2 regions of the Neorhizobium sp. P12A genome follow, and region 2 is predicted to be linked to the other one. Evidence: predicted binding sites of a transcription regulator. Region 2 holds the regulator's gene; the other holds the start of a gene.
What was found. The regulator PhoB, encoded in region 2, activates phosphate uptake and scavenging genes when phosphate is short. The targets are predictions, from matches to a motif close to TGTCATNNANCTGTCAT.
Positions count from the first base shown of each region.

Region 1 (15,132 bases), on a different contig from region 2:
GTCATGAAGTCTGGCGTGCTCTGGAACCAGGTCGTGACCGCGACGCACAAGGAAAAGTACTCGGACGTTCAGCTCGAGCACATGCTCGCAGACGCCGGCGGCATGCAGCTGGTCCGCCAGCCGAAGCAGTTCGACGTCATCGTCACCGACAATCTCTTCGGCGACATGCTGTCTGACGTCGCCGCCATGTTGACCGGCTCGCTCGGCATGCTGCCCTCGGCCTCGCTCGGCGCACCCGACGGCAAGACCGGCAAGCGCAAGGCGCTCTATGAGCCGGTCCACGGCTCCGCCCCTGATATTGCCGGCCAGGGCATCGCCAACCCGATCGCCATGATCGCTTCCTTCGCCATGTGCCTGCGCTACTCCTTCAACCTCGTGGCTGAAGCCGATGCGCTGGAAAAGGCGATCGCCAACGTTCTCGACCAAGGCATCCGCACCGGCGACATCATGTCGGAAGGCGCCCGCAAGGTCGGCACGACTGAAATGGGCGACGCGATCCTCGCCGAATTCAAGGCTCTCGCTGCCTGATTCTGGCGGCCTGATATATTTCACGTGAAACATTCTGGGCTATGCATCCTGTCGCATAGCCCGGATTACAGTCCGAAACGCCCGTTCCGGTCCCCGGTGCGGGCGTTTTCGTTGATCTCCCCGCCCGTGTCTCCTATCTCCGTCCGTATGGACGCAGAGAGCAGCAGCATTCCCACCGCGAAGCGCGAGAAGATCCCTTTCCGACAGGCCCTGTCGCGCCGCTATGCCGTCCGCAGCAAGCTGCGCCGGCCTATCCCATGGATGGTTTACGCGCTCAGCGCCGTCAACATCGTCGCCATCGCGTTCTTCATCCTCGATGCGCCACTCGGCCAGACTGCAAAGACCCTTCCGCCGCATCTGATAACGCTCGCAAATGCCGTGACCGATCTCGGCCGCCTCGTCTGGGTGCTGGTCATGGTGAGTGCCGTTCTGGCCGCAAGCGTCTTTGCCGCGGCACGACTTTCCGACGGCCGCCGTCGCTTTCGGCTGAGCTATGTCGAGCGAGTGGCGGCCTATGTCGCCATATCAGTGCTGTCGGCGAGCATCGCCGTCCATATCTTGAAATATGCGATCGGCCGCGCCCGACCGCTGGTCTATGACCAATATGGCATTTTCAGCCTTCACCCCTTCAACGGCGATTTCCTCTTCCAGAGCTTTCCCTCGGCGCACTCGGCCCATGTGGGTGCGCTCTTTGCAGCGCTTGCACTGCTCTTCCCGCGTCTCAGGGCGCTCTTCATCGGCCTGGCTCTGTGGCTTGCAGCGACGCGCGTCATCATCGGGGTACATTATCCGAGCGACGTCATTGCCGGATTGGCGCTCGGCTTCTGGTTCGCCTATGCGACTGCGATCGTCTTTTCCCGCTTCGGCCTGGTCTTTTCCCTGAGCCTTGCCGGCTGGCCTCTCCCGCGCCTGAAGCATCCGGGCCGGATATTCAGGTCGCCTTATCGGCAGGATAGGGAGTCGGCAACAACAGCAGCAACCCGCCCGCCAGAAACAGAATGAGCGTCGCCATCCCGAGCCTCGCGGAACCGCTCCAATAAGTGACGAGCGAGAAGAACAGCGTCGCCATGAAGCTCGTGGCGCGGCCGGACAGCGCATAGATGCCGAAATAGCGCCCGGCCTCATCGAGGCTGACGCTACGCGCCAGATAGGACCGCGAGGAGGCTTGCACAGGCCCGAAGGCAAGGCCGACCAGAAGCCCGTAGAGAATATAGGCCTTTTCCGCCGCCGTTCCGAAAAGACCGCCGGAATCCGCAGTCGAGAGCGGCACCAACCCGAACAGCGTGAAGCCGGGGCCGGTCGAGATGATGCCGATCGCTGCAACGGTCAGCATGACAAGGCTGATGACGACGGTCGTCTTGGAACCGAGATGGCGGTCGACGCGTCCGGCGATCAGGCAACCAAAGATCGCGACGACATTGAGGACGATCCCGTAAATGCCGATCTCGATCGTCGCCCAGCCGAACATGCCGGCCGCGAATGTCCCGCCGAGGATCAGCAATCCGTTGACCCCGTCCTGATAGATCATCCGCGCAATCAGAAAGCGGCTGATGCCGCGGCGGCGCCTGAGTTCGCCAAGCGTTGCCCTGAGCTCGTGGAGGCCGGAGCGTACGGCGGCGCCAAACGGCTTTCCGCGCGGCGCATCCGGCGTGAAGAAGAACATCGGCAGCACGAACAGCAAGTACCAGACGGCGGAGATCGGCCCAGTGACGCGCGCATCCTCGCCGAGATTGGCATCGAGCCCGAAAAGCGGCGTCAGCCCCAGTATCGTCTTGCCCGTCTGCGGATTGCCGGCAAGCAGCGCGACGACTGCGATCAGCACGATCATGCCGCCGAGATAGCCGAGCCCCCAGGCCGTATTGGAAAGCCGGCCGACATCATCCTTCGGGACGAGCCGCGGCATCATGGAATCGTTGAAGACGATCGAGAATTCCGCCGCGATCGAGGCAAGGATCATGAAAATGACGGGATAGATGACCGGCGAGCCGGGCGCCGCACCCCAGAGCGCAAAAAGGCTTGCGATCTTGATGACGGCAAAGAAGCCGATCCAGGGTTTTCTTGCACCCGATTGATCGGCGATCGAACCGAGGACGGGAGAGAGAACGGCGATGATCACAGAGGAGATCGTCGCCATGTTGCTCCATGTCGTCTGCGCCGAAACGGGGTCCGCCGTCAGCCGCGACACGAAATAGGGTCCGAAGATGAAGGTGGTGACGACGGTGAAGAACGGCTGCGCCGCCCAGTCGAAAAACATCCATCCCCAGATGCCACGCGCCGGCACTCTTGCCGACGCTTCTTTCCCGATATCGATGGTCACCAAATCCCGCCCTCAAGCATGAGCCGCGCGGACCATGTCACCTCGCCCTGTCGCGCGCAAGGTCGGTGAGCAGGCCGGCGGCAACGGTGATCCGCGCAAGATTGGGATCGCCGCTCTCGCTGAGCCCGGAGAGCTCCTCGATGATGCGGTTGATGCGGATACGGTCTTCCGCATGCCAGGCGAGCACCGGCTGCTTTTCTTTCGGATGGTTGCTAAGCGCCGAGATGACAATATCGCGGCGGGCACTGGCGATCTGGTCGATGCTGCGCGCCAGCGCCAGGCTTTCGTAATGATCGCCGGTGACGATACGGCTGCCGGACACCAGAAGACGGCCGACGCGGAATGTCTGCGACACGGTGAAGTAGCTTTCCGCTGCCCGGGCGAGATTGTCCCCGGTGCTTTCAGCGATCTGCATGATCTCCGGCACGAGGGCGAGCGTGTAGATGGCGGATATCTCGGCAGCAAGCGTCTCCGGGAAGCCGTTGGCCTGATAATCCGCCTGACGGGCCGCGATCTCATTGGCAAATTCCGCCGGGATATTGGCAAGGAAGAGTGGCCGCAGCTTCTTCAGAGCCGCCTGCAGCCGGCTAATGGTTTCTTCCATCGCGCCCTTCGCCATGCCCGTCTTCAGGATGAGACGGGTGAGGATCGTGTAGATCTGGCTGAGCTCGCCATAGGCGCGGTTCTGCACCTGGCCGGGCACCGTGCCGTCGAGCGCGTCCAATTCTGCCCAGAGCCGGTTAAGGTCGAAGCCGTCGCGGGCGAGAACGGTCGCCTTGACGACTTCGGCAGCCGATGCAGCGGTCGCATCCATCATGGCGACGGCAAAGCCGGGACCGCCACGATTGATCGCCTCGTTGGCGAGCGCCGTTGCGATGATCTCGCGGCGCAGGCGATGGCCGTTGATGTCAGCCGCGTGGCTGCGCTGCATTTTGACCGGGAAGTAGTCGGAGAGCGTCTCAGCAAAATAGGGATCGTCGGGCAGTTCGCTTGCGGCCAGCGCATCGAAGAGCACGATCTTGGCGTAGGAGAGCAACACGCCGATCTCGGCGCGCGTCAGCGGCCGATTGTTGGCATAGCGCTCGGTAAAGGTCTGGTCGTCGGGCAACGTCTCGACCTTGCGGTTCAGCTGCTTGGCACCTTCCAGCACGCTCATGAACCGGGAAAGCTCCAGCGCGTTGGCCGTCCCCTTGCGCTCCGTCAGCGAAATTGCCAGCGATTGCAGGTAGTTGTTGCGAAGCACCAGCTTGGCGACCTCATCCGTCATCGAGGCAAGCAGCTGGTCGCGCTTGGCGCGCGTCAGGCGGCCGTCATGCATGGCGGATGCCAGCGCGATCTTGATGTTGACCTCGACGTCGGATGTGTTGACGCCGGCGGAATTGTCGATCGCGTCGGAATTGCAGCGGCCACCCTTGAGGCCATAGGCGATGCGGCCCTTCTGCGTCACGCCGAGATTGGCGCCTTCGCCGATCACCTTGGCCCGGACATCGTCTGCCGTAATGCGGATCGGATCGTTCGTGCGGTCGCCCACATCGGAATCGGTCTCAACCGCCGCCTTTACATAGGTGCCGATGCCGCCGAACCAGAGAAGATCGACGGGAGCCTTTAGGATCGCCGTCATGATCTCGAAGGGCGTTGCGACCTTCTTGCCGATATCGATTGCGGCCGCCGCTTCCGGCGTCAGCGTGACGGACTTGGCAGAGCGCGGGATAATCATTGCGCCTTCGGAAAGAACGCTCTTGTCGAAATCCTGCCAGCTCGAGCGCGGCAGGTCGAAGAGCCGCTGACGCTCGGCGAGCGTCTTCTCCATGTCCGGATTGGGATCGATGAAGATATCCCTGTGGTCGAAGGCGGCGATCAGCCGGATCTTCGGCGACAGCAGCATGCCGTTGCCGAAAACGTCGCCCGACATGTCGCCGACGCCGACGACATTGAAGGGCGTCGTCTGGATGTCGATATCCATTTCGCGGAAATGGCGCTTCACCGTTTCCCAGGCGCCACGGGCCGTGATGCCCATTTTCTTGTGATCATAGCCAGCAGAGCCGCCCGAGGCGAAGGCATCGTCCAGCCAGAATCCGGCTTCCTGAGCCAGCGCGTTGGCGGTATCCGAGAAGGTCGCCGTGCCCTTGTCGGCGGCAACGACGAAATAGGGGTCGTCGCCATCAATTCGCACCGTATCCGGCGGCGCGACGATGTCGGTACCGGAAATATTGTCGGTGATCGACAGCAGCGTGCGGATATAGGTCTTGTAGGCTTCGCGACCTGTGTTGAAAATCTCGTCGCGCGTGCCTCCGACAGGCAGCTTCTTCGGATAGAAGCCACCCTTGGCACCAACAGGCACGATAACGGCGTTCTTGACCTGCTGCGCCTTGACGAGGCCAAGCACTTCCGTGCGGTAGTCCTCGGCGCGGTCAGACCAGCGCAATCCGCCGCGGGCGACCTTGCCGAAGCGCAGGTGCACGCCCTCGACCTCGACGCCATAGACGAAGATTTCGCGGAAGGGCCGCGGCTCCGGCAATCCGTCGAGCAACTTCGGATCGAGCTTGATGGCAAACATCGCCTTCGGCATGCCATCCGGATCTTTCTGGAAGTAGTTGGTGCGTAGCGTCGCATCCACGGCATTGACGTAGCGCCGCAGGATCTGGTCGTCGTCGAGGCTCGGAACATTCACAAGCTCCGCCTCGATCGCCTGATGGAGATCGGCGAGCTTCTTCAGGCGGCTCTTCTCACCCAGCTTCGGATCGAGCGTGTCGCGGAAAAGCCGGAAGATCGAGGCAGCGATCGAGGGATATTTGTCGAGCGTCGTCGCGATGTAGTCCTGTGAATAGGCGATGCCGGCCTGCCGGAGATAACGCGCATAGGCACGAAGAACGTTGACCTCGCGGGACAAAAGGCCTGCCGAAATGATGAGGCGATTGAAGCCGTCATTGTCGATCGTGCCGGCAAAGGCCGACAGGAAGGCCTCTTCCAGCGCTGATCCGTGCTTGTCGAGATCGATGGCGGCGCCATTGCGAGCCTCGAGTTCCATATCATGCAGGACGATGGAGCTTGTCCGTCCACCCTTGTCAGTCACGTCGATATCGAAGGTCCGCTCGGCGAGAACGTTGAAACCGAGGTTTTCGAGAAGCGGTACGCGGCGCGAGAGCGCCAGATTGCCGTGCCCATGAAAGATTTTCAGCGAAAGAATATCAATCTCGTCCGTCGTGCGCACATAGAAGGCAATGCGGATCGGCTCCTTGCCTGACGTCGCAACGATATCGGGAAGGTCGGCAACCGCCTCTTCCGGCGTGAACGCTTCCTTGAACGCCTGGCTCACGGCAATACGAGGCGCCTTGGGCCCGGCCAGCATCTCGAAGCGGTCGCTCCAGCGCGCGGTAATCGCGCGGACCACTTCCTCCAGCTTCGCCTGCGGGATGCGCGGAGTCTTGCCGAAGGAACGGCCGATGATGAAGTGGACACGGGCGACACCGCCTTCCGGGAAGGCCGGATAGTAAGCCGAAACGCGACCGTCGTAGATGGTTTTCAGATAGTTGCCGATCCGCTCGCGGACGATGGAATCATATTCCTCGCGCGGGACATAGACGATGACGGAAACGAAGCGATCGAACCGGTCGATGCGCGGCAGGACGCGCACGCGCGGCCGCTCGGTCAAATCGTTGATCTGCTCGCAGAAGCCGGCAAGCAAGGTGGTGTCGATCTGGAAAAGATCGTCGCGCGGATAGGATTCCAGCGTGTTGGCCAGCATACGCCCGGAATGGCCCGCCGGATCGAAGCCGAAATGATCGGTGATCTTCTCGACCTTGGCCCGCAGCAGCGGAATGTCGGAAGCCGCACTGCTATAGGCGGTCGAGGTGAAGAGGCCGACGATGCGCAGCTCGCCGACGACATTGCCGTTGCCGTCGAAGCGCTTGACGCCGACATAGTCCATATAGGCGCGGCGATGAACGATGGACTTCACATTGGCCTTGGTGACGATCAGGAAATCGGGACCATCGAGGAAGGCGAGAATTTCCGGCGTGGTGGTAACGGCATCCTTGCCCTGGCGCAGCACGCGAACATCGGGATTGGAGAGAATGCCGAGCCCTGCACCCTTGTCGCGCTCGACCTTCGCATCGGCGCCACGGCCCGAATAGACGTATTCACGCATGCCGAGGAAGGTGAAATTGCCGTCGCGCAGCCATGCAAGGAAGGCCAACGCCTCATCGCGATCTGCCTTGCGGCGCCCGGCATCATGAGCCGATAGTTCCTCGATGACCGTATCGAGCTTGGCGAGCATCGGCTTCCAGTCGGAGACGGTCATGTGCGTCTGTTCAAGCACGGTCTCTATGCGCTTCACGAGTTCCGCTGCCTGCCCCGCACCGAGGGGAGCGAGATGCAATTGTATGTGGCTGACACGCTGCGCCGGATCGCTGGGAACTTCGGCCGAGAAGAGCGTCGGTTGCTTGCCCTCTTCGATGACCAGGATCGGATGGACGGCCATATGGAGATCGCGATAGGTGCTCGTGACCTCGCCCATGATGGATTCGTAAAGGAACGGCATGTTGCGGTCGGTAATCGACAGGATTGAGACGGCAATTCCTTGAGGTTCGATATTAGGAACGGTCTCGACGGTCACACGCGGGGCATCGCCGCTCCAGGCAGCCAGTTCGCGTGCCGCATGGACGGCTGCAAGCGCCAGCATTTCCGGCGTATAACGCTCCATGTCGTCATTGCTGGCCCGGCTAAAGAGGATCGCCGGATCGAGGTGATTGTCCCCGGTGGCCGCAGCAATCTTGCGCGCAGCCTCGATCTGTTTTTCCCGCTTTGGGTTGTTTCTGGCACCCATCGAATCCTCCCGGATATAAAATTTTTGCTCAGGCTAGCAGAAGGTTGATTGAAACACTTGCAAAGAATCTAAGGCATCTTGTCGCCGGTCAAAATGGATCGAATCTTACGAAATCTCCGAATTAGTATGCGATTTCTATCCATACTTTGTGAAAAGAAGAAAGATTGGACACGGCTTTGATCCAATGAGGTTTTCATGGCTTCATGAAGCACTGTTGACAGCCGGGCGGCAAAGATATCATCAACGGCCATTGCAAATCGGAAGAACGTGTCATGTCGGAAATTGCGGCGGGAGCCATCATCGTCATCTCCAGCCATGTCGTCAGAGGATCGGTCGGCAACCGGTCAGCAGTCTTTGCCCTGGAGACGCTTGGCCATCCCGTCTGGGCATTCCCGACCATCGTGCTTCCCTGGCATCCGGGCCATGGCAAGTCGACGCGCCTGACCTTCCCGGAAGCCGATTTCGACCAGGCGATCGACGATATCATCTCGGCGCGCTGGCTCCCCGAAGTCAGGGGGGTTCTGTCCGGCTATTTCGCCAATGCCGCGCAGGCACGCTCGGTCGCAAGACTGGTGACGGCGATGCGGGAGAAGAATCCTGATATCTTCTACGCATGCGACCCTGTCATCGGCGACAAGGGCGGCCTCTATGTCGCCGAACAGACGGCTGAGGCCGTCCGCGACCATCTGATCCCGCTCGCCTCGCTGGCAACACCCAATCGCTACGAACTCGCCTGGCTGGCCGGCGCGCCGCTCGACGACAACAATTCAGTGATGGAGGCCGCCTTGGCGCTTGGCCCATCGCGGATGTTGGTCACCTCGGCCGTGCCGATGATGACGGGAGGCATCGGCAACCTCTATCTCAGCGGCAAGAATGCCCTCTTGGCGGAGCATCGCGCCATCGAAAATGCACCGAATGGCCTCGGCGACCTTCTCTCGGCCGTGTTCCTGTCGCGGCTGCTTTCCGGCAATGACGAGGAGAAGGCGCTGCAGCTGGCAACGGCAAGCGTCTACGAGGTTCTGGCAAGGGCGGTGAAGCGCGGCAGCGACGAGCTGACCCTGGCCGCCGACTCCTCCAGCCTGTCGACGCCGATGGCGATGGTGCAGATGCGCCGGCTCCTGCATCCCGCCCAACGCCGAAGAACCTGATCTTGCCGGGCTCATTTTGCGCTGCAGCAGTTGATATTGCAGGCAGGGCGCTGTAATCGAAAATGATGCAGCGTTTTCCTTCTTATCTTTTGAACGGTTATCGCAACTTCATGAGCGGGCGCTATGAGCGCGAACGCTACCGCAGCCTTGCGGAAGAAGGTCAGAGCCCGAAGACCCTCGTGATTGCCTGTTCGGACTCCCGTTCGGCGCCGGAGACCATCTTCGACGCAGGCCCCGGCGAACTCTTCGTCATCCGCAACGTCGCCAACATGGTTCCGCCCTACCAGCCGGACGGCCATTTCCATTCGACGTCCGCCGCACTCGAATTCGCGGTGCTGGCGCTGAAGGTGACCGATATCGTCGTCATGGGCCACGGCCGCTGCGGCGGCATCAAGGCGGCGCTTGATCCCGATGCCGAGCCGCTGTCGCCCGGCGATTTCATCGGTCGCTGGATGTCGCTGGTCAAGTCCGCCGCCGAGCAGATCCAGAGCAACGACGTCATGACGGCTGCCGAGCGCCAGACGGCGCTGGAGCGCGTATCGATCCGCAATTCGCTCAACAATCTTCGCAGCTTTCCCGACATCGAAAAGCTCGAGAAAGAAGGCGCGCTGCAGCTTCACGGCGCCTGGTTCGATATTTCGACGGGCGAACTTTGGGTCATGCAGCCCGATACAGGCGATTTCATCCGACCTGACCTGCCCGTTTAGGGCTTGTTTAAGAGAATTTTTATATTTTGCCGAACGGATAGTCTCCGCATGACGTTGCGGAAGGGACCATTTCTGTCGGCAAGGGCTCTGGATGAATTTTGAAACCATCAAGAAAGTCGTTCTCGCAGCGATCGTGCTGCCGTTCATTTTCATGATGGCGGAAGGGCTGCTGCTCATCCATTCCTCCTACGAACAATTCGTCGAACTGAAGAACGACCGGGAAATCGCTGATCTCTTGGCCCAGGCGGGCGCCATCGCCTCGACCGAGATCATCGACGAGATGGACGCGACGCAGCGCTTCCTTGAATCACCCGACGCACAAACCCAGTCGGCGATGCAGAACGCACGCACGACGCTGGACAACGGACGCAGGAAATTCTTCACGCGTCTGCCGTTGGGCGATCAGCGGAATCCCGGATTGAAGAACGAGCTGTCGCAGCTGAAGATGGCCTATAGCCGCATCATAGGATTGCGCGCCGCCGTCGATGCCGGACGCTACGGCAAGGCGTCCGATGTCGAATATATCTACCGCCGGGCGGCCCTCAAACAGCTCGGCATCGGCGGTTCGCTCTCCGCGCGCATCCATGACCCCGTGCTTCTGAGGAAATCCGGCGACCTCCTCAGCATGCTGCTGACCTACCACGGCGAGATGGTGGTCAATGCCCTCGGTACCCGTTATCTGGCGCAATCGGAATTTTCCGCCACGTCGCACGACCAGCTGGTCCAGGGCGATATCCTGCGCCGCTCCGGAATGGATCGCCTGCAGTTTAGGACATCATCGGCGGTCATCCGCGACGTGCTGCGGTTCCTGCGCCAGCCCGACCAGCAGGCAGCCGAGATCTTCACGCACGCGATCCTGACGGGCGCCCTGAAGCCGACGCTCGGCCTGCGCGACAGCTGGATCATGACCCAGCAGACGCGCCTGTCCTTCCTTCGTAGCAAGATCATGCTGCTGACCGACAATCTGCGGACGACGGGACAGACGCTGTCGGCGCGGTCCGACCGCCACATGATGGCTGTTGTCGGCCTCTCGCTCGCGCTCCTCATCCTGGTCGCGATCATCGCCGGTCTCGCAGCCAAGGGTATAAATCTGGTAGACAGGCTGACCCGCGAGCGCGAGACGCTGGTCCGCGAACTGCGCGATGCCGCGCAGACGGACCTGCTAACTGGCCTCTACAATCGCCGCGGCTTTGAATTTGCCGCCAAGGCGCTGGTGACCCAGGCATCGAGCAGATCGCGCTGGTTTTCGATCGTGCTGTTCGACCTTGATCACTTCAAGCGGATCAACGACGTCCACGGCCATGACGCGGGCGACATCGTCCTCAGGCAGGTCGCCGATATCGCCAAGCAGAATTTCCGCGGCTTCGATCTGCTGGTCCGGCATGGTGGAGAAGAATTCATGGCATTCCTGCCGGACTGCACGCCCGAGGTAGCCGCCAGCGTAGCCGAAAGGGTACGGGAAGCGGTCGAGGCAGCCTCGTTCATTCTGCCGAGCGGCGAAGAGCTGAAAGTCACCGCAAGCTTCGGCTGCGCCGGCCGCACGCATTCCGCGGCATCGGTCAATTTCGAAGATCTCGTCAAACGGGCCGATCTCGCCCTCTACGCCGCAAAGGCAGCGGGCCGAAACCGGGTTTCCAGCGGCAGCGTACAATCCGCATCGCCGGAAGCAGGCCGCCGCTCGCGGCCGGCCTGACGACCCAGAGCAATTCCAGCAAAAGCGTCACAGGGTTTTGCGTTCGGAATCGCGTCAAATCAAAGAGATGAGGCGCTTCCGCTATCCGAAGAAAAGCGGAAGGGCTGTAGCCTTAGCGACCGTCGATCTGCTGGCCGATATAGGCGAGGGCCTGCTGGTAGACCATGGCGTCATTCCAGCCGGCGATCGCGGCGAAGTTGGGCTCGCCCTGCTGATAGCCGGCTCCGGGGCGCCACCCGTGTCCCCGCAGGAAATTCCCCGTGGAGGCCAGTGCGTCGGCCTTGGAGCCGACAAGATCCACTCGACCATCGCCGTCGGCATCGACGCCGAAATTGACGACGTTGCGCGGCATGAACTGGGTCTGGCCGATCTCGCCATGCGTCGCGCCACGGGCGTTGGGGCTGAGGTAGCCTTCGCCGACGAGCTGCAGGGCTGCGTAGAGCTGATCGGTGAAATAGGGAGAGCGGCGGCAGTCATAGGCCAGCGTCGCAACGGACGATATCGTCGGCTGGTTGCCCATAAAGCCACCGAAGCCAGTCTCCATGCCCCAGATCGCGATGATCGGGCCGGCGGGAACGCCGTATTTTCGCTCGATCATGGCAAACAAGGCTGCGTTGGCGCGCTTGTACTCGCGGCCACGGTTGATAACCGCCTGACCGCCGCGCTTCTTCATGAATTCGTCGAAGGACAGCTTGAAGCTCTTCTGGCCGCGATCGGCGCGGATGGTCGGAACGTTGTAATGGACATCGGCAAAGGCGCGGTCGAGAACCGAGCGGCTGACGCCCTGACCTGCTGCTTCCTGCTTGAACTGCTCGACCCAGGCCGGAAAGCCGGCCGGACCGTTACCGCATTGGGCGGCGTTCGCTGCGACGGGCGCCGCAAGCAGCAACACCCCTGCAAGAGCCGACCATCCAGACTTCACCATGCGCATCCACGTCCCCATATCTTTGTCTTGACCTCCCCGGACCATGCCAGCCGGAGGCGCTAATGTCATCATCACGTTTCAGCTACCACGCATTTGCACCCGACGTGAAACACGAAGGCAACAGCGGCATTCAAAAGCCCCGCTGCTTCAAAACGAAACAACGGGGCTTTTATAAGGTAATGGTTTATAAACCGTATTTGTCCGACAACTCGGCGCCGATCGGCCGCGTTCAGGCCGCCTGCTTGCGCGGCTTGATCAGGCCGCGATTGACCAGCAATTCAGCGATCTGAATGGCGTTCAATGCAGCACCCTTGCGCAGATTGTCCGAAACCACCCAGATGTTCAGGCCGTTTTCGACCGTCGCGTCTTCGCGGATGCGCGAGATATAGGTCGCATCCTCGCCGGCGGATTCATAAGGCGTGATGTAGCCGCCGTTCTCGCGCTTGTCGATGACGAGGCAGCCCGGCGCTTCGCGCAGGATGTCACGGGCCTGGTCGGCCGTGATCTCGTTTTCGAACTCGATGTTGACCGATTCCGAATGGCCGATGAAGACGGGCACGCGCACGGCCGTGCAGGTGACCTTGATCTTCGGGTCGAGCATCTTCTTGGTCTCGGCCAGCACCTTCCATTCTTCCTTGGTGTAGCCGTCTTCCATGAAGCTATCGATATGCGGGATCACGTTGAAGGCGATGCGCTTCGTGAACTTCTTGTTCTCGATCGGATCGGCAACGAAGACGGCGCGTGTCTGGTTGAACAGCTCGTCCATGCCTTCCTTGCCGGCGCCAGAGACCGACTGGTAGGTCGAGACGACGACGCGCTTGATCTTGGCGAAATCGTGCAGCGGCTTCAGCGCGACCACGAGCTGTGCGGTCGAGCAATTCGGGTTGGCGATGATGTTGCGCTTGGTGAACTGCGTGATGGCATCCGGGTTGACCTCGGGAACGATCAGCGGAACGTCTTGGTCGTAGCGCCAGGCGGAGGAATTGTCGATGACGACGCAGCCCTGCGCGCCGATCTTCGGCGACCACTTCTTGGAAACCTCGCCGCCGGCCGACATCAGGCAGATATCGGTGTCGGAGAAATCATAATTCTCCAGGTTGGCGACCTTCAGCGTCCGGTCGCCATAGGAGACTTCAACGCCCTGCGAGCGGGAGGAGGCGAGCGCCACCACTTCGTCAACGGGAAATCCGCGCTCGACGAGGATATTGAGCATTTCGCGGCCGACATTCCCGGTCGCTCCCGCAATTGCAACTTTGAAACCCATTCTAAAGCTCTCTTTCTCTTCTCTCCTCTTGTCGGTGAGGGGGAAAGGCGCGACAAGATCGCGTCTTCCTGTCCCCAGCCGAGCCGGGGAGAGAGCGGCAGGCCAGAGACGTCAGACGGTTTTCGTCGTCGTTTTGGCCTTGGTTTTGGAGGAAACCGGAAAACAGAAATTCCCCCGGGCAGAATATGCCGGGTGATCGCTCATGCCGATCTGTTCGAAGCGAACCATGGAACGTCTTCCTTTTCCGGCGTTGGTATTCATTTTTTTTGGAAAAGAGTCAAGGGAGACTGGAGGCTCTTGCCGTCTGTGGGCAGGGGTTCGGCGGCCTCCCAGCGACAAAAAAATACGACGCAGGCAACGAGGCCTGCGTCGTGTGGTCAGTCTTGGGAAATCAGGCAGCAGCCGACTTTGCGGTCGGGACGGCAGCGATGGTCTTGAGGACCTGCGAAGCGATTTCGTAGGGGTTGCCTTGGCTGTTCGGACGACGGTCTTCGAGGTAGCCCTTGTAGCCATTGTTGACGAAGGAATGCGGAACGCGGATCGAAGCGCCACGGTCGGCAACGCCGTAGGAGAACTTGTTCCACGGAGCCGTCTCGTGCTTGCCGGTCAGACGCAGGTGGTTATCCGGGCCGTAGACGTTGATGTGGTCATGCAGGTTCTTTTCGAATTCAGCCATGAGGGCTTCGAAATATTCCTTGCCGCCGACTTCGCGCATGTAGGTCGTCGAGAAGTTGCAGTGCATGCCCGAGCCGTTCCAGTCGGTGTCGCCGAGCGGCTTGCAATGCCATTCGATGTCGATGCCGTACTTTTCGCAAAGGCGGAGCATCAGGTAGCGAGCCATCCAGACTTCGTCGGCAGCGCGCTTGGAGCCCTTGCCGAATACCTGGAATTCCCACTGACCCTTTGCCACTTCGGCATTGATGCCTTCGTGGTTGATGCCGGCGGCGAGGCAGATGTCGAGATGCTTTTCAACGATTTCGCGGGCAACCGAGCCGACATTGCTATAGCCGACGCCGGTGTAGTACGGGCCCTGCGGAGCCGGATAGCCGGCTTCCGGGAAGCCGAGCGGACGACCGTCCTTGTAGAAGAAGTATTCCTGCTCGAAGCCGAACCAGGCGCCTTCGTCGTCGAGGATCGTGGCACGCTTGTTCGACGGATGCGGCGTCTTGCCGTCGGGCATCATGACTTCGCACATGACGAGAACGCCGTTCTTGCGCTCGCTGTCCGGGAAGACGGCAACCGGCTTCAGTACGCAATCCGAGCTGCGGCCTTCGGCCTGCTCGGTCGACGAGCCGTCGAATCCCCAGAGCGGGAGCTGTTCGAGCGTCGGGAAAGCGTCGAATTCCTTGATCTGCGTCTTGCCGCGGAGGCTCTGAACCGGGGTGTAACCATCGAGCCAGATGTACTCAAGCTTATACTTTGTCATTGCGTGTCTCTCATAACGTGTTGCTGCCGGGAGCGAGCAATCCTGATGTCTGGCCAGAAACCTGCGTCATCAGGGGCCGGAAAAGGAGAAGCATTTTGCGTGCCAATTGCAGACCACGATGCAAAAAATTCGCGGAGTAAAGCCGATTCCCGATCTGTTCATTCCGTGGGCATTAGCGGATTCTATTAGCATCCACCGAAACTTAAGCCATTTCTGAGACGTTAAGCTATCTGCCGAACAATGAATCGGATGCAGAAAAAAGAGGCAGAAACGGACCGAGAAGAATCGATCGTCGCCCT
Region 1 covers NZ_QOVX01000003.1:432,814-447,945, forward strand. Annotated here, with positions in the region: gene leuB (3-isopropylmalate dehydrogenase) at 1-528, shown strand, start outside; gene DTW90_RS13860 (phosphatase PAP2 family protein) at 655-1,530, shown strand; gene DTW90_RS13865 (MFS transporter) at 1,460-2,845, opposite strand; gene DTW90_RS13870 (NAD-glutamate dehydrogenase) at 2,883-7,670, opposite strand; gene pdxY (pyridoxal kinase PdxY) at 7,943-8,818, shown strand; gene DTW90_RS13880 (carbonic anhydrase) at 8,884-9,525, shown strand; gene DTW90_RS13885 (GGDEF domain-containing protein) at 9,617-11,218, shown strand; gene DTW90_RS13890 (lytic murein transglycosylase) at 11,331-12,149, opposite strand; gene DTW90_RS13895 (aspartate-semialdehyde dehydrogenase) at 12,373-13,407, opposite strand; gene DTW90_RS13900 (glutamine synthetase beta-grasp domain-containing protein) at 13,799-14,833, opposite strand.
Region 1: DTW90_RS13870 (NAD-glutamate dehydrogenase) is a predicted target of PhoB. The motif match lies at 7,874-7,890, and genes of this name have one in related genera.

Region 2 (15,132 bases):
CCGTGTCGCCGCGCCACTTCAAGAATCTGGCGGGTGAGCCCACGTAGACGCCGTAGGGCTTCGTATCTCCCTTGACGACGGCATTGGCCCCGATGACACAGCCTTTGCCGATATGCGAGCCGCCGAGTATCTTTGCGCCGCCGCCGATCCAGACATCGTCTTCGATGACGATCGGCTTCTTGGTCACACCCTGCATCCGGATCGGCTGGGTGACGTCATCGAAATTGTGATCGAAGGAAACAACCATCACATGTCCGGCAATCCGCACATCATTGCCGATCTTGATCCCGCCGCGTCCTAGCAGGATGACATAGTCGTTCAGCGAGACATTGTTTCCGATTTCGATGCTGTCCTTCTGGGCATCGACAACCACGCCGCGGCGAAATTTGACCCGTTGTCCAAGCTTAACGCTGCCGTCTTTCCACATAATCGTCGTGCCGCGCGGTATTCTCGTCTTCCTTGCTATATCAAGGACGCCGCGCGTAAAAATCGCCTTCAACCTGAAGAAGTTCGTTAAACTTATCTTTCTCAACTGAAGCGATCTCCTTTTCCGCTGAGCTTGACATAGCTCTCTGGCGGGAACCTGAAAGGCAGATACTGGCTGATCTGCAGTCCTCAAATTCATATAGTGTGCTTGTGCTGAAATTTGGAGCGGGTGAAGGTGATCAACAGGTTTAAGATCTTCTGCAATGACAGAGGACTATCCTATCGAGGAGCACTCGACGAGTCGATGCGCCGTGCGGGGAAATGATCGTTGTCGCTAGAGTCAATTAGGTTGATAGCAACCCCAATGTTTTGCGCTTAGGGATGCGGGTCATGACCGCACCAGGCGGCACCGAAGCTACCAGTGCGGGACCCATTTTTGCGGAGGAACGGGCTGTTGGCGAAGTTTCGTGTTCGGGATGCTGGTTTGAACTTCAACCCCCGAGGCTGACAACATGGCGGCGCTGACCGAAAAGTCGTCCGGTCCGACGGGATTGGGCGTCGAAGCAGGCGGCGCAACAGCATTGGCGGCCGCGCTGTCGCAGGCGGGAAGCGACTGCTCCCTCGGACAGGTTCCAGCCATAACAACCTCGAGAGGCTCAGCATCATCAGTCGTCAAACCAAGTTTGATGGCATCCTGATCGTCGATTGCATGTATCATCGCTGGGCTTGCAGACATCGCCAGATCAACGATGCCTTTGTTTACCCCCATGCTCTCAAAATACGCGATCATCTTCTTGCGAAAGGCCTTCGGCAACTTGGTCGAGCGGCGTTCATCCACGAACTTGCTACTCACCGGGCGCTTGGAGACGATCTGCTTGTGTCCATTAACTATCCGATATCGCATGAGATATCTGGTCATTGTCTCATCGCAGACAAAGGTAATTTGATGGACGCCAACGACCGCATAACGGTCAAAAGCTCGTCTTGCCCCGCCTGCGAGAACGTATGGACATGCCGAGAAGCAGATTGCACCACTTGAGTAAACCGATCCGGTCCCGGAACCGTCAAAGCTTTTTCGCGCCTCGCCACATAGGGGTTCAGATGTCGGGCACCCGTCCAGTCGCGTGCCGCCGACGACAACTGTGAGGCCGTGGGTCCGAATTGATTTTCCCATTTCGATTGCCGCATTGACGTTGCCGCCGGGCGATCTGATGACAATGGGTAACTTTTGATTTCCGAGGTTCTTCAGCATTCGTTGGAGAGCGCCGGGAGTATCCTGATCAATCGTGCCTTCAGCGGCAATCCACGCGGCACAACTGCCATTCGGTCGGCAATACGCCGTGTCCCCATGAATGAGGACGAACTGCATCGGCGCGTCTAGCGGATTCGAAAAAGCGAAATTGCTCGGCATCCAGACCGCCACAAAGACAGCCAACGCCGCCAAAGCCTTAAAAATAGAAACTGAAGTAATAGCGCGCCGCACGGTAATTCCCTCAACTATAACAAGAATATCCAGATCCGCCGCCACGCGTCAATCGGGTGTGGCATTCAGCCACAATGTGGGCTGCGGTTAGAAGATGCCATGGTTTTTCTACTTTATTACGCAAGGCAAAATAAAAGATGGCGTGGCAGGGAGCGACGATGGTTTGTCTTTCCTGCCTTGATCTTTTATCAGCGTTCTATATGCAATCGAGGACCTATCAATATCGAGACAACACTCTCGCTTTAGTTGTCCAAAAGCGCTCACCAAAGTAGGCCAGCGAAATGAGCTTGGAAGCGACGGCTTTCTACTATCTCAAAAGCTTGGGCGGGCTCATGGTGACGGGAGTTATCGTGCGAGGCAGGCATCTACCTGATTTTTATGAATCTATTGCACTTCGTTGGACAATATCAAAAAATGCGGCCGAGGGCAGCTGGAGCGGGTGAAGGGAATCGAACCCTCGTATTCAGCTTGGGAAGCTGCTGCTCTACCATTGAGCTACACCCGCACTGCCAGACAGAATTTCAACAGTTCCCCGCTGCTGTCAAGGCTCGCTGACGTGAGATCACAGGCGGAAATGCTTCGACAGCTTCAGTCCCTGCGCCTGATAGTTCGAGCCGAGGCCTGATCCGTAGAGGCTGCTCGGGTGTTCCAGCATGTGTTCGTAGACCAGGCGGCCGACGATCTGGCCGTCTTCGAGGATGAAGGGGACTTCGTGGCTGCGCACTTCCAGCACTGCGCGGCTGCCGCGGCCGCCGGCGGGGGCGTGGCCGAAGCCGGGATCGAAGAAGCCGGCATAATGCACGCGGAATTCGCCGACGAGCGGATCGAAGGGGGTCATCTCGGCAGCAAAATGCGGCGGCACGTGCACGGCCTCGCGGGAGACGAGGATATAGAATTCATCCGGATCCAGGATCAGTTCCGTGCGGCCGCGGCTGTAAAGCGGCTCCCAGAAATCGAAGATGTCGTGCTGGTTCTTCTTGTCGACGTCGACGACGGCGGTGTGATGCTTGCCGCGATAGCCGATCAGGCCGTCCTTGTCGCCTGTCAGGTCGATCGAGAGCGCGATGCCGCCGCCCGTCACGTTGGGTAATTTGCTGGCGACCAGCGTTTCCCTCTCGTGCAGCGCCAGCAATTCCGGTTCCCCCAGCATGGCATGGCCGATGCGGAAGCGGATCTGCGACAGGCGCGAGCCACGGCGAACGACGATCGGGAAGGTGCGCGGGCTGATTTCGAGATAGAGCGGGCCGGAATAGCCTGCCGGTATCTTGTCGAACTCCTGCGCATAATCCGTGATGACGCGCGTGAAAATATCGAGGCGGCCCGTCGAGCTCTTCGGATTGGCTGAGGCCGACATATTCTCGGGAAGATCGAGATGCTCCATCAGCGGCACGATATAGACGCAGCCGGTTTCGAGCACGGCGCCTTCAGTCAGATCGATGACATGAAGGCTCAGGCGGTCGAGCTTGTCCGAGACGAGATGCGAAGGGCCCGGCATGAAACTGGCGCGCACCCGAAAAGCCTTGGAGCCGAGGCGCAGGTCCAGGCTTGCCGGCTGAATCTGGTCGAGATCGAGATCCTTTTCCGTCCTCAGCCGCCCCTCTTCGAAGAGCGCTGCAATGGCGCGGTCCGCCAAGATTCCTGTATCGCGAGCCATCATGCCTCATCCATAATTTGCCGCAGACAAAACCAAACTCAGGGAATTGACGCAAGCGGTCAACGGCAGTATTGCAATCTTATCCCGTGGTGATTTGGCCGGTCGGCTTGCAGCCACGTTAAACAAATGGCTAAAAAGACCGGGTTGAAACCGGTCTGCTTTTGCGACCGGTTTTTTTGTATCACGAAGGTGGTGATGGCATGAGCAAGACTTGGCGCCCCGCAACTCAACTCGTTCACGGCGGCACGCTCCGCTCGCAATATGGCGAGACATCGGAAGCGATTTATCTCACGCAGGGCTTTGTCTACGACACATCGGAAGCGGCCGAGGCGCGCTTCAAGGGCGAGACCGACGGCTTCATCTACGCGCGCTACGGCAGCCCGACCAATGACATGTTCGAGAAGCGCATGTGCGCGCTCGAGGGCGCTGAAGAGGCGCGCTCGACGGCTTCGGGCATGGCTGCGGTCACCGCCGCCATCCTCTGCCAAGTCAAGGCCGGCGACCATATCGTTGCCGCACGCGCCCTTTTCGGCTCCTGCCGCTGGGTAGTCGAGACGCTGGCGCCGAAATACGGCATCGAATGCACGCTGGTCGACGGCCGGAACCTCGAGAACTGGGAAAAAGCGATCCGCCCGAACACCAAGGTCTTCTTCCTGGAAAGCCCGACCAATCCGACGCTTGAGGTGGTCGATATCGCCGGCGTTGCCAAGCTCGCCAACCAGATCGGCGCCAAGGTCGTCGTCGACAACGTCTTTGCGACGCCGATCTTCCAGAAGCCGCTGGAACTCGGCGCGCATATCGTCGTCTATTCCGCCACCAAGCACATCGACGGACAGGGCCGCAGCCTCGGCGGCGTCATTCTCTCCGACAAGCAGTGGGTCGACGAGAACCTGCAGGACTATTATCGCCACACGGGTCCGGCCATGTCGCCGTTTACCGCCTGGACGCTGCTGAAGGGCATCGAGACCCTGCCGCTGCGCGTCAAGCAGCAGACGCAGAATGCTGCCAAGATCGCCGATTTCCTCGCCGAGCAGGGCAAGGTCGCCAAGGTGATCTATCCGGGCCGCAAGGACCATCCGCAGGCCGATATCATCGCAAAGCAGATGACCGGCGGTTCAACGCTGGTCTGCTTCGAGCTGAAGGGTGGCAAGGATGCGGCGTTTGCGCTGCAGAACGCGCTTGAGATCGTGAAAATCTCCAACAACCTCGGCGACAGCAAGAGCCTGATCACGCATCCGGCGACGACGACCCACAAGAACCTCACCGACGAGGCCCGCGCGGAACTCGGCATTTCGCCGGGCACCGTTCGCCTGTCGGCGGGCATCGAGGATACGGACGACCTGATCGAGGATTTCGCACAGGCGCTCGCCAAGGTTTCGGCCTGATCAGCCAACGACTGTCCGGGTGAAAGCCCGGGCAGTCCCACACTGCCCCATCATCAAAATTTCACAGTTTGAGGGACTGTAGAGAGGCGAGATTGCGGCGTTAACCCTGCGTATTAGCCTTAATATTCGAAATGCCGCATAAAAACCGCCGTTAAGGGTCTATTCACCATTCCATTCCTTGACGGGCAAGGTGGCGTATAGGATATCGGTAACATATCTTGATTAAGGTGTTAGGCATGTATCGCGCCCTCACACGGGATATCGAAGTGGTTGTCGAGCCGTTTTATCTGGAGGAGCAGTCCGATCCGGATGATGATCGCTATGTCTGGAGCTACCGCATCGTCATCTCGAACAACTCGACCGTTGCCGTTCGTCTCGTGTCCCGCTATTGGCACATTACGGACCAGAACGGTCAGGTCGACGAAGTCACCGGACCCGGCGTGGTCGGCGAACAGCCGCGGCTGGGGCCAGGCGATACTTATGAATATTCCTCCGGCTGCCCGCTCGACACACCATCCGGCATGATGTTTGGCCATTACCAGATGGAAGCCGACAACGGGGAGGTCTTCGATGTCGACATCCCGGCCTTCTCGCTGGATTCACCCGGCCTGATGCGCACCTTGAACTGAGGCCATTACGCCTCGGTTACTTCGTCGACCCTGAACTTGTAGGTGGTCGAGCAGAACTCGCAAGTGACGGAAATTTCGCCATCCTCCTGGCTCGCCTCGATCTCTTCGGCAGAGAAGCCGGTAAGGACGCCTTTCAGCTTGTCGCGCGAACAGCTGCAACGATCGTAGACCGCCTGCGATTCATAAACGCGCACGCCGCGCTCATGAAACAGCCGATAAAGCAGCCGCTCGGTTCCGACCTGGGGATCGGTGAGTTCGTCGGCATCGATCGTCTCGACCATCGTGCGGGCTTCCGACCAGGAATCATCCTCGACATGATCGCTGAGGCCATTATCTCCGTCGCCACCGTGGAGATCGCGCTGGCGCATGCGCTCCGGCGCATCGGGCAGGAATTGCGCTATGAGGCCGCCTGCCCGCCAGCGATGGCGCGGCTTTCCCGCCTCATCGCGGTCGAAGAGCTCGGCGGCGCCGAGACGAACGCGCGTCGGGATTTGCTCCGACTGGCGGAAGTAGACACCGGCAATATCCTCCAGCGAGGTGCCATCGAGCTCGACGATGCCCTGATAGGGCTGCGAATAGCGTCCCTGATCGATCGTAAAGGCGAGCACGCCCTTGCCGAGCAACTGCTCCGGTTCTGTCTCGCCGGCCTTGATCGCCTTTTCCAGAGCCTCTTCGTCAAAACGGGCATAGGCGCGCACATTCTCCGGCGTGGAAAAATCCGCAACCAGAAGATCGACCGGGCCGTCGCCCTTGGTCTGCACGGTGAATTTGCCCTCGAACTTCAACGAGGTGCCGATCAGGACAGTCAGAACGATCGCCTCCGCCAGAAGGCGGGCAACCGGTGCCGGATAGCTGTGCCGTTCCAGGATGGCGTCGAGCATCGGCCCGAGCTGGACCGCGCGGCCACGAACGTCGAGGCCTTCCACCTGAAAGGGAACGACATGATCGTCGCCTGCGAAATCGAACTGGCCCAGCGATGCTGCATTTTCCGTCATAGCTCTATTCCTTGTCTGTCAAACGAGATGCGATCCGACCTATCCTTCGGCCTCGCATAACATTTGCCGGTTCGCAGCTTATGACGCAGCGTCCGGATATTTTCAGATCGCGCCCAGGCACCAGGCAAGAATCGATTTTTGTGCGTGCAGACGGTTTTCCGCCTCATCGAACACAACGGATTGCGGGCCGTCGATCACCTCGTTCGTCACCTCCTCGCCGCGATGCGCGGGAAGGCAGTGCATGAACAAAGCTTCCTTGCGGGCCTTCGACATCAAGGCCGCATTCACCTGATAGGGTTGGAAGACATTGTGACCCCGAGCCCGATGTTCCTGATTCATGGAGACCCAGGTATCGGTTACCACGCAATCGGCGCCTTCGACCGCACGGTCGGCATCATGATAAAGCATGATTTCGGCGCCCTCATCGCGGGCCCAGTTCAGATAGTTATCCTTCGGCTCGGAACCAAGGGGTACCGCCATATTCATGCGATAGCCGAAACGGGCAGCGCCCTCGACCAGCGAATGCAGCACATTGTTGCCATCGCCGGTCCAGGCGATCGTCTTGCCCTTGATCGGGCCGCGGTGCTCCTCGAAGGTCATGATGTCGGCCATGATCTGGCAGGGATGCGTGTCATCCGTCAGCGCGTTGATGACTGGCACGGTCGCATGTTCGGCAAGCTCCAGCATGCGCGAATGCTCGGTCGTGCGGATCATGATGGCGTCGACATAACGCGAGAGCACCTTGGCCGTATCGCCGATGGTCTCGGCGCGGCCGAGCTGCATTTCCGTGCCCGACAGGAACAGCGTCTCGCCGCCGAGCTGGCGCATGCCGACATCGAAGGAGACGCGAGTTCGTGTGGAGGGCTTCTCGAAGATCATCGCCAGCATCTTGCCGGCCAGCGGCTTGTCGGCGGAGCCCGCCTTCAGAGCCTGCTTTCGCACCATCGCATCATCGATGATGGTGCGCAGATCGGAAGCTTCTACGGCGGAGAGATCGAGGAAATGCTTGGGTGATGCCATGGTCCTGCCCTGTACCCTAAAACTGATAACGCCTGCTGCGGGGCCAACGCCCCTTCAGCAGGCGCGGGAAAATCAAGCCGATTTCTTGGCGCGTTCGGCGCGCAGCTTCTCGGCGGCGTGCTCGATGCGGTTCAGCCCTTCGCGTGCTTCCTCGGCCGTGACGGTCAACGGCGGCAGCATGCGGATGACGTTGTCGCCCGCCGGCACGCCGAGAAGATGCTCGGCGCGGATCGCAGCCAGCAGCTCGGCCGAGGGGATCGCGGCCTTGATGCCGAGCAACAGGCCATCGCCGCGCACATCCTCGATGATATCAGGATAGCGGTCCTTCAGCGATGCCAGCCCCTGGCGGAAGACGAGCGATACGTCGCGCACATGCTGCAGGAAGCCGTCACCAAGGATAACGTCGAGCACCGCATTGCCGACAGCCATGGCCAGCGGATTGCCGCCATAGGTCGTTCCATGGGTGCCGGCGACCATGCCGGAGGCGGCTTCCGCCGTCGCAAGGCAGGCACCGAGCGGAAAGCCCCCGCCGATGCCCTTGGCCACGGCGATGATGTCGGGGGTGATACCGCTCCATTCATAGGCAAAGAGCTTGCCAGTCCGGCCGACGCCGGTCTGCACCTCGTCGAGGATCAGCAGCAGGCCATGTTCGTCGCAGAGCTGTCGCAGCGCGCGCATGAACTCGGGCGAGGCCGGACGCACACCGCCTTCGCCCTGCACAGGCTCTATCAATATGCCGGCGGTCGCATCGGTGATCGCGGCGCGCACGGCCTCGATATCACCAAAGGGCACCTGATCGAAACCCGGCGCTTTGGGACCGAAGCCTTCGAGATATTTTGCCTGGCCGCCTGCGGCGATCGTACCGAGCGTACGGCCATGGAAGGCGCCTTCGAAGGTGATGATATGGAATTTCTCCGGATGGCCCTTCGAGAACTGATAGCGCCGCGCCGTCTTGATCGCGCATTCCAGCGCCTCGGCGCCGGAATTGGTGAAGAACACCTTGTCGGCAAAGGTGGCATCGGTCAGGCGCTTGGCCAGCACTTCCTGACCCGGCACTTCGTAGATATTCGACAGATGCCAGACCTTGTCCGCCTGCGCCTTCAGCGCGCCGACGACATGCGGATGACTATGACCGACCGAGGTAACGGCAACGCCTGCGCCGAAATCGAGATATCGCTCGCCGGTTTCCGTGATGAGCCAGACGCCTTCGCCTCGCTCAAACCGCAGTGGAGCACGCATATAGGTGTCGTACAGCGGGGTGGCGGTTGCCATGACGCAATTCTCCTCGGTCAAACCATGCTCGGACACGGATTTTCGCACTAAGAACCGGTCCGGAAAAATCAAAAATGCCGCCTCGCGGCGGCGTTGGCACTATTTACTTTTCGCACCGCGATGTCAACAAAACTGAGGATTTAGCAGGTGCGGCAGAGCGACCGTTTCGCGGTGGTATATTTGCAACTTCTTATGTTGCAAAAATGACTCTGCGGAACAGCAAGTTGGGGAAAACGCCGAAATCGATTCGAGATGATTCGAGCGACTCTTGTCACGGAGTCAGCCTCACACTAGGTTAAAACTCAATTACTAGACTGCATGCGGCGGAACTAGTCACCACAATTTAAGAGCGTTTTCAGCTCCAATATACTTGGGGCGATGGTGAGGGATTCTGCCATGAGAAACGCGACAGGCGGAGACAGGTCATGAATTGGACAGACGAGCGCGTTGAGAAGCTGAAGAAACTATGGTCCGAGGGCTTGAGCGCCAGCCAGATTGCCGCTCAGCTCGGCGGAGTGAGCCGAAACGCTGTCATCGGCAAGGTGCATCGCCTGAGCCTGCCGGGCCGCGCAAAAGCGGGCGGCACGGCCACAACGGCACGCGCTCCGAAGCGCAATGCCACTGTTCCGCGCGCGCCCACCTACGCCTCCCGCGTCGCAACCAGGACGGTTACCCGTCAGCAGGGCGCGACCATGCTCAAGGAAGAGATCGAAGTCGACGAGATGGAGGAAATGGAGTTCCGTCCGGCCTCCAACGTCGTCGTTCCGATCTCGCGTCGTCTCGGCCTGACGGAGCTTACCGAACGCACATGCAAGTGGCCGGTCGGCGACCCGCTGAAGGACGATTTCTATTTCTGTGGCTGCGAGTCCCCGGACTCTTCGCCCTACTGCACCTACCATCAGCGCCTCGCCTATCAGCCGGTAAATGACCGCCGGCGCGCGGCCCGCTAAACTCATATCGCCACAAAGAGAAAACGGGCCGCAAGGCCCGTTTTTCGTTTGGCTTTGAGCTGGAGACGGCTCACGCTTCCATGGAGTAGCCGGCACCGCGGACGGTCCGGATGACATCCTGCATGTTGGAGAAGTTCAGCGCCTTGCGCAGGCGACCGACATGAACGTCGACGGTACGCTCGTCGACATAGATATCGTGGCCCCAGACACCGTCCAGAAGCTGCGACCGCGAGAAGACCCTGCCCGGAGAGGACATCAGGAATTCGAGCAGGCGGAACTCCGTCGGTCCCAGGCGAACTTCGCGGCTCTTGCGATGGACGCGGTGCGTCTCGCGGTCGAGCTCGATGTCGCCACAGCGCAGGACCGTCGAGAGCACTTCCGGCCGGGCGCGACGCAGCATCGCCTTGACGCGGGCCATCAGTTCCGGGGTCGAGAACGGCTTGACGACATAGTCGTCCGCGCCGGTCGACAGTCCGCGCACGCGCTCGCTTTCCTCGCCCCTCGCCGTCAGCATGATGATCGGCAGGCGCTCGGTCTCCGGCCGCATGCGCAGCCGGCGGCAGAGCTCGATGCCGGACACGCCGGGGAGCATCCAATCCAGGATCAGAAGATCGGGGGTACGCTCCTGGAGGCGCATTTCAGCCTCGTCACCTCTCAGGATCGTGTCCACTTCGAAGCCTTCAGCCTCGAGATTATAGCGAAGAAGCACGCTCAGTGCTTCTTCGTCTTCTACGACAGCAACTCTAGGAACCATTCGTTTGTGGTCTCCTTCAACGGCGTGGGGTTATTCCGTCACGGCACCGACGGTATTGGCGGTATCATCCTTCGGGCGTTCGCCTTCGACCTGCGCACCGGTTGCCATGTAGTAGATCGTTTCGGCAATGTTGGTGGCGTGGTCGCCGATGCGCTCGATGTTCTTGGCGCAGAAGAGAAGATGCGTGCAGGTGGTGATGTTGCGCGGATCTTCCATCATGTAGGTGAGCATCTCGCGGAAGAGCGAGGTGTACATGGCATCGATTTCCTCGTCGCGTTCGCGGATCGAGACGGCCTTGTCAGGCGAGCGGGTCGTGTAGACGTCAAGCACTTCCTTCAGCTGGACGAGCGCCAGTTCGGAGAGATGCTCGATGCCGCGGGCGAGACGGCGCGGAACGCCCGTGCCCTGCACGGCGAGCACGCGCTTTGCGGTGTTCTTGCCGAGGTCGCCAACACGCTCCAGGTCGGCGGCGATACGGATCGAGCCCATGATTTCGCGCAGGTCGGCAGCCATTGGCTGGCGGCGGGCGATCGTGACGATCGCCTTGTCGTTGATCTCGCGTTCAGCGTGATCAAGGACGACGTCGTCGGAAATGACCTTCTGGGCCAGGGCAGCGTCGCCGTTGACCAGGGCGCGAACGCTGTCGCCGACCATCTGCTCCGACAGGCCGCCCATCTCCGAGATGCGGCGCGACAGGAACTTCAGATCTTCGTCGTAGGCTGAGAGAATGTGTGTCGAAACCATGTTTCTGTCCTCATATTGAAAGGGCGAGCGCACTCAGGGGCATCATCAACCGAAACGGCCCATGATGTAGTCCTGCGTGCGCTGATCGTCGGGATTGGTAAACATCTTGTCTGTGTCGTTCTCCTCGACCAATTGGCCGAGATGGAACATTGCGGTGCGTTGCGAAACGCGGGCTGCCTGTTGCATGGAGTGCGTCACGATGACGATCGTGAAATTCTCCCGTAGTTCATGAATGAGTTCCTCCACCTTGGCCGTCGCAATCGGGTCGAGCGCCGAGCACGGCTCGTCCATCAGAATGACCTCGGGACTGACGGCAACCGCGCGGGCGATGCAGAGGCGCTGCTGCTGGCCGCCGGAAAGGCTCGTGCCCGCCTCCAGGAGCCGATCCTTTACCTCACCCCACAGCCCCGCCCTCTGCAGGCTGGTCTCCACGATGTGGTCGAGATCGGCCTTCGACTTGTGAAGGCCGTGAATGCGCGGCCCATAGGCGACGTTTTCGTAGATCGACTTCGGGAACGGATTGGGCCGCTGGAACACCATGCCGACTCGGGCGCGCAGCTCGACGACATCAATCACCGTATCGTAGATGTCCTGATCGTCAAGCGTGATGCGGCCGGTCACCCGGCAATTCTCGATCGTATCGTTCATGCGGTTGAGGCTGCGCAGGAAGGTGGATTTTCCGCAGCCGGAGGGGCCGATCAGCGCCGTCACGGTGTTTTCGCGGATATTGAGGTTCACATCGAAAAGCGCGCGCTTTTCGCCGTAGAAGACAGAAACGTCCTGGCCGATCATCTTGTAGGGGGGAGTGATCATTTTCTGGCTCAGGGGCTTTCCGGCTGCGGTCTTGACCATGGTGTTCATCTTGTCCGCTCTCCTACCACCGGCGCTCGAAACGACGGCGCAACAGGATGGCTCCGATGTTCATCGCGACGAGAAAGATGAGGAGGACGATGATCGCTCCCGACGTCCGTTCGACAAAGGCGCGCTCGGCCTCGTTGGACCACATGTAGATCTGGACCGGCAGCGAAGTCGACGGATCGAGCGGTGACGTGGGGTAGCTGGTGACGAAGGCAACCATGCCGATGAGGAGCAGCGGTGCCGTCTCGCCCAGCGCATGCGCCAGGCCAAGGATCGTGCCTGTCAGGATGCCCGGCATGGCGAGCGGCAGCACATGATGAAACACCACCTGCATGCGCGAGGCGCCAAGGCCGAGCGCGGCGCTGCGGATCGACGGCGGCACGGCTCTGAGCGCTGCACGCGTGGCAATGATGATCATCGGCAAGGTCATCAGGCTGAGGACGAGCCCTCCGACCAGGGAGGCGGAGCGCGGAAGACCGGCAAAATTGATGAAGACAGAGAGGCCGAGCAGGCCGTAGACGATCGACGGCACGGCGGCGAGATTGTTGATGTTCACCTCGATCAGATCCGTGAACCGGTTCCTCGGCGCGAACTCTTCCAGATAGATCGACGTCGCCACGCCAATCGGCAATGCCAGAACCAGTACTGTCGCCATCAGGTAGAGCGAACCGACGAGTGCAACGCCGAGGCCGGCCGATTCAGGGCGGCTCGAATTGCCAGAGACAAACAGGCCGGTGTTGAAACTTTCGTGCAGCGCGCCATCGGCGGCAAGCTGCTTCATCCAGGCGATCTGCTGGTCGGAAACCTTGCGGTTGCTCTCCGGCACGGTCAGGTCGATCTCGCGCTTGTAGGCGGAATCGATGTTCGCACTGGCCAGAAATGTAACTTTCACCGTCTTGCCGATGATCGAGGGATCAGCGGTGATCCGATTGCGCAGTTCGACGCGTGCGCTATCCGAAACCATGTCCGTCGCCTTGCGGACGGCCAGGCGGTTCGACGGATCGATCGAGAGCGCCTTGACCAGGGCATCGCGCACCAGAAGCGGATAGTTGGCGGCGTTCAGCACATTCGGGTCGCTGGCGCGTGCGTTGCGCGGATCGATCGTCTTCTCGCTGAATTCGATCGGCAATGTGATCGTCGTCTGAACGAAGGCGGTATAGCCATGCCGCACGATCGAGGAGACGAGAATGATGAGGAAGACCAGCCCAAACGTAATGGCAGCGATGCCATAGGCGCGGAAACGGCGCTCGGCGGCATAGCGGCGACGCAGGCCTATGTCTCGATGCCTGATCGGCCGGGAGAGTGCCCTTGCCCCGTTCGCTGGAGCCGTCGGAGATACGACTTTGCTCATTCGTATTGCTCCCGGTATCTGCGCACGATGTAGAGAGCGTAAACGTTCAGGCACAGGGTCAGGCAAAAGAGGGTGATGCCGAGCGCGAATGCGACAAGGGTCTGCGGCGAGGTGAATTCGAGATCGCCGGTGAGCTGATTCACGATCTTGACCGTGACAGTCGTCATCGGCTCGAACGGGTTGATCTGCATGCGAGCCGCGACACCGGCAGCCAGCACGACGATCATGGTCTCGCCGATCGCGCGCGAGGCGGTCATCAGCAGGGCGCCGACGATGCCCGGCAGCGCGGCGGGCAGGATGATGCGCTTGACGGTCTCGGAACGGGTCGCGCCGAGGCCGAGCGAGCCGTCGCGCAGGGACCGCGGCACCGCCATGATGATGTCGTCTGACAGCGACGACACATAGGGGATCAGCATTACGCCCATGACGAAGCCGGCGGTCAGTACGCTCTGCGCCTCGATGAAATTCGTATAGTCTCCGGTCAGGAAGCCGTTGATGTCGCTGGAGAGGTCCCGCAGGAAGGGGCCGACCGTGACGAGCGCGAAAAAGCCGTAGACGATGGTCGGGATGCCGGCCAACACTTCCAGCATCGGCTTGGCAACCGACCTGACGCGGACCGAGGCATATTCGGCCATGTAGATTGCGGCGAAGAGGCCAATCGGAACCGCCACCACCATCGCGATCAGGCCGATGTAAAGCGTTCCGGCAAGCAGCGGAATGAGGCCGAAGGATCCGACGGAATGGGAGCCGACATCGGCGAAACGGGGGTCCCACAAGGTTCCGAAGAAGAACTGCGATGCCGGGACGAGATTGAAGAAGCGGATCGTCTCCGACAGCATGGAGGCGACAATGCCGACCGTCGTCAGGATTGCGATGGAGGATGCGAGGATCAGGGCGCCCAGGATAACCTGTTCGACACGATTTCGGGCGCGGAAACGCGTATTGACCGACTGCAATCCGTAGGCCGCGCCGCCCAAGGCAATCACAAGCGCAACCACGGCCATGACGACGCGGCTCACAAACCGCAAGTCGTTATATTTCGCCGCGGCGTCGATCATGTAGCCTGTCGGGCGCGCCGCGAGCGGCACGCCTTTCTGCGCCAGGGCCAATTGCAGATCGGTCGTGCCGGCGTTGACACCTGCCAGCTGGCGGTCGTCGAGGATCCTGATGCCATGGGCGATCGTCCGCACCATGCCGTAGCTGAGATTGAGCTCTGCCTCCGGCAGGGCCTGCACCTCTTCCGGAAAGGACCTCAGCACCATGGAATCGATGATCTCCGGGCTGATCGACAGCCATGCGCATATCAGGGCGAGCGCCGGCAGCGTGGCCCAGATTGCCGCATAGGCGCCGTGATAGCCGAAACGCGAATGCAATGCCGACGGCCGGCCGCCAGCCAGCGATGCCGCCCGCGTCCGTCCGAGGACGAAAGCAGCAGCGCCGATGATCAGCAGCAACAGCAGCAGCAGTGACAGGTTCATTCAAAATCCCCGGCAGCGCCGGCGCGGAATTGGAAATCCACGCCGACGCACAATCGTTTACATGATCTTTCCATCCTGGAAGTCCTTGCGGATCTGGTCGCGCTCGGCATCGGGCGCAGGCACCAGCCCGTAT
Region 2 covers NZ_QOVX01000002.1:462,601-477,732, reverse strand. Annotated here, with positions in the region: gene DTW90_RS08385 (acyltransferase) at 1-532, opposite strand, end outside; gene DTW90_RS08380 (hypothetical protein) at 842-1,954, opposite strand; tRNA gene DTW90_RS08375 (tRNA-Gly) at 2,341-2,414, opposite strand; gene DTW90_RS08370 (2'-deoxycytidine 5'-triphosphate deaminase) at 2,472-3,566, opposite strand; SAM riboswitch at 3,640-3,718, shown strand; gene DTW90_RS08365 (O-succinylhomoserine sulfhydrylase) at 3,764-4,948, shown strand; gene apaG (Co2+/Mg2+ efflux protein ApaG) at 5,185-5,577, shown strand; gene DTW90_RS08355 (Hsp33 family molecular chaperone) at 5,583-6,572, opposite strand; gene argF (ornithine carbamoyltransferase) at 6,675-7,592, opposite strand; gene DTW90_RS08345 (aspartate aminotransferase family protein) at 7,665-8,864, opposite strand; gene DTW90_RS08340 (GcrA family cell cycle regulator) at 9,290-9,814, shown strand; gene phoB (phosphate regulon transcriptional regulator PhoB) at 9,885-10,568, opposite strand; gene phoU (phosphate signaling complex protein PhoU) at 10,599-11,312, opposite strand; gene pstB (phosphate ABC transporter ATP-binding protein PstB) at 11,358-12,173, opposite strand; gene pstA (phosphate ABC transporter permease PstA) at 12,187-13,521, opposite strand; gene pstC (phosphate ABC transporter permease subunit PstC) at 13,518-14,999, opposite strand; gene DTW90_RS08310 (substrate-binding domain-containing protein) at 15,057-15,132, opposite strand, start outside.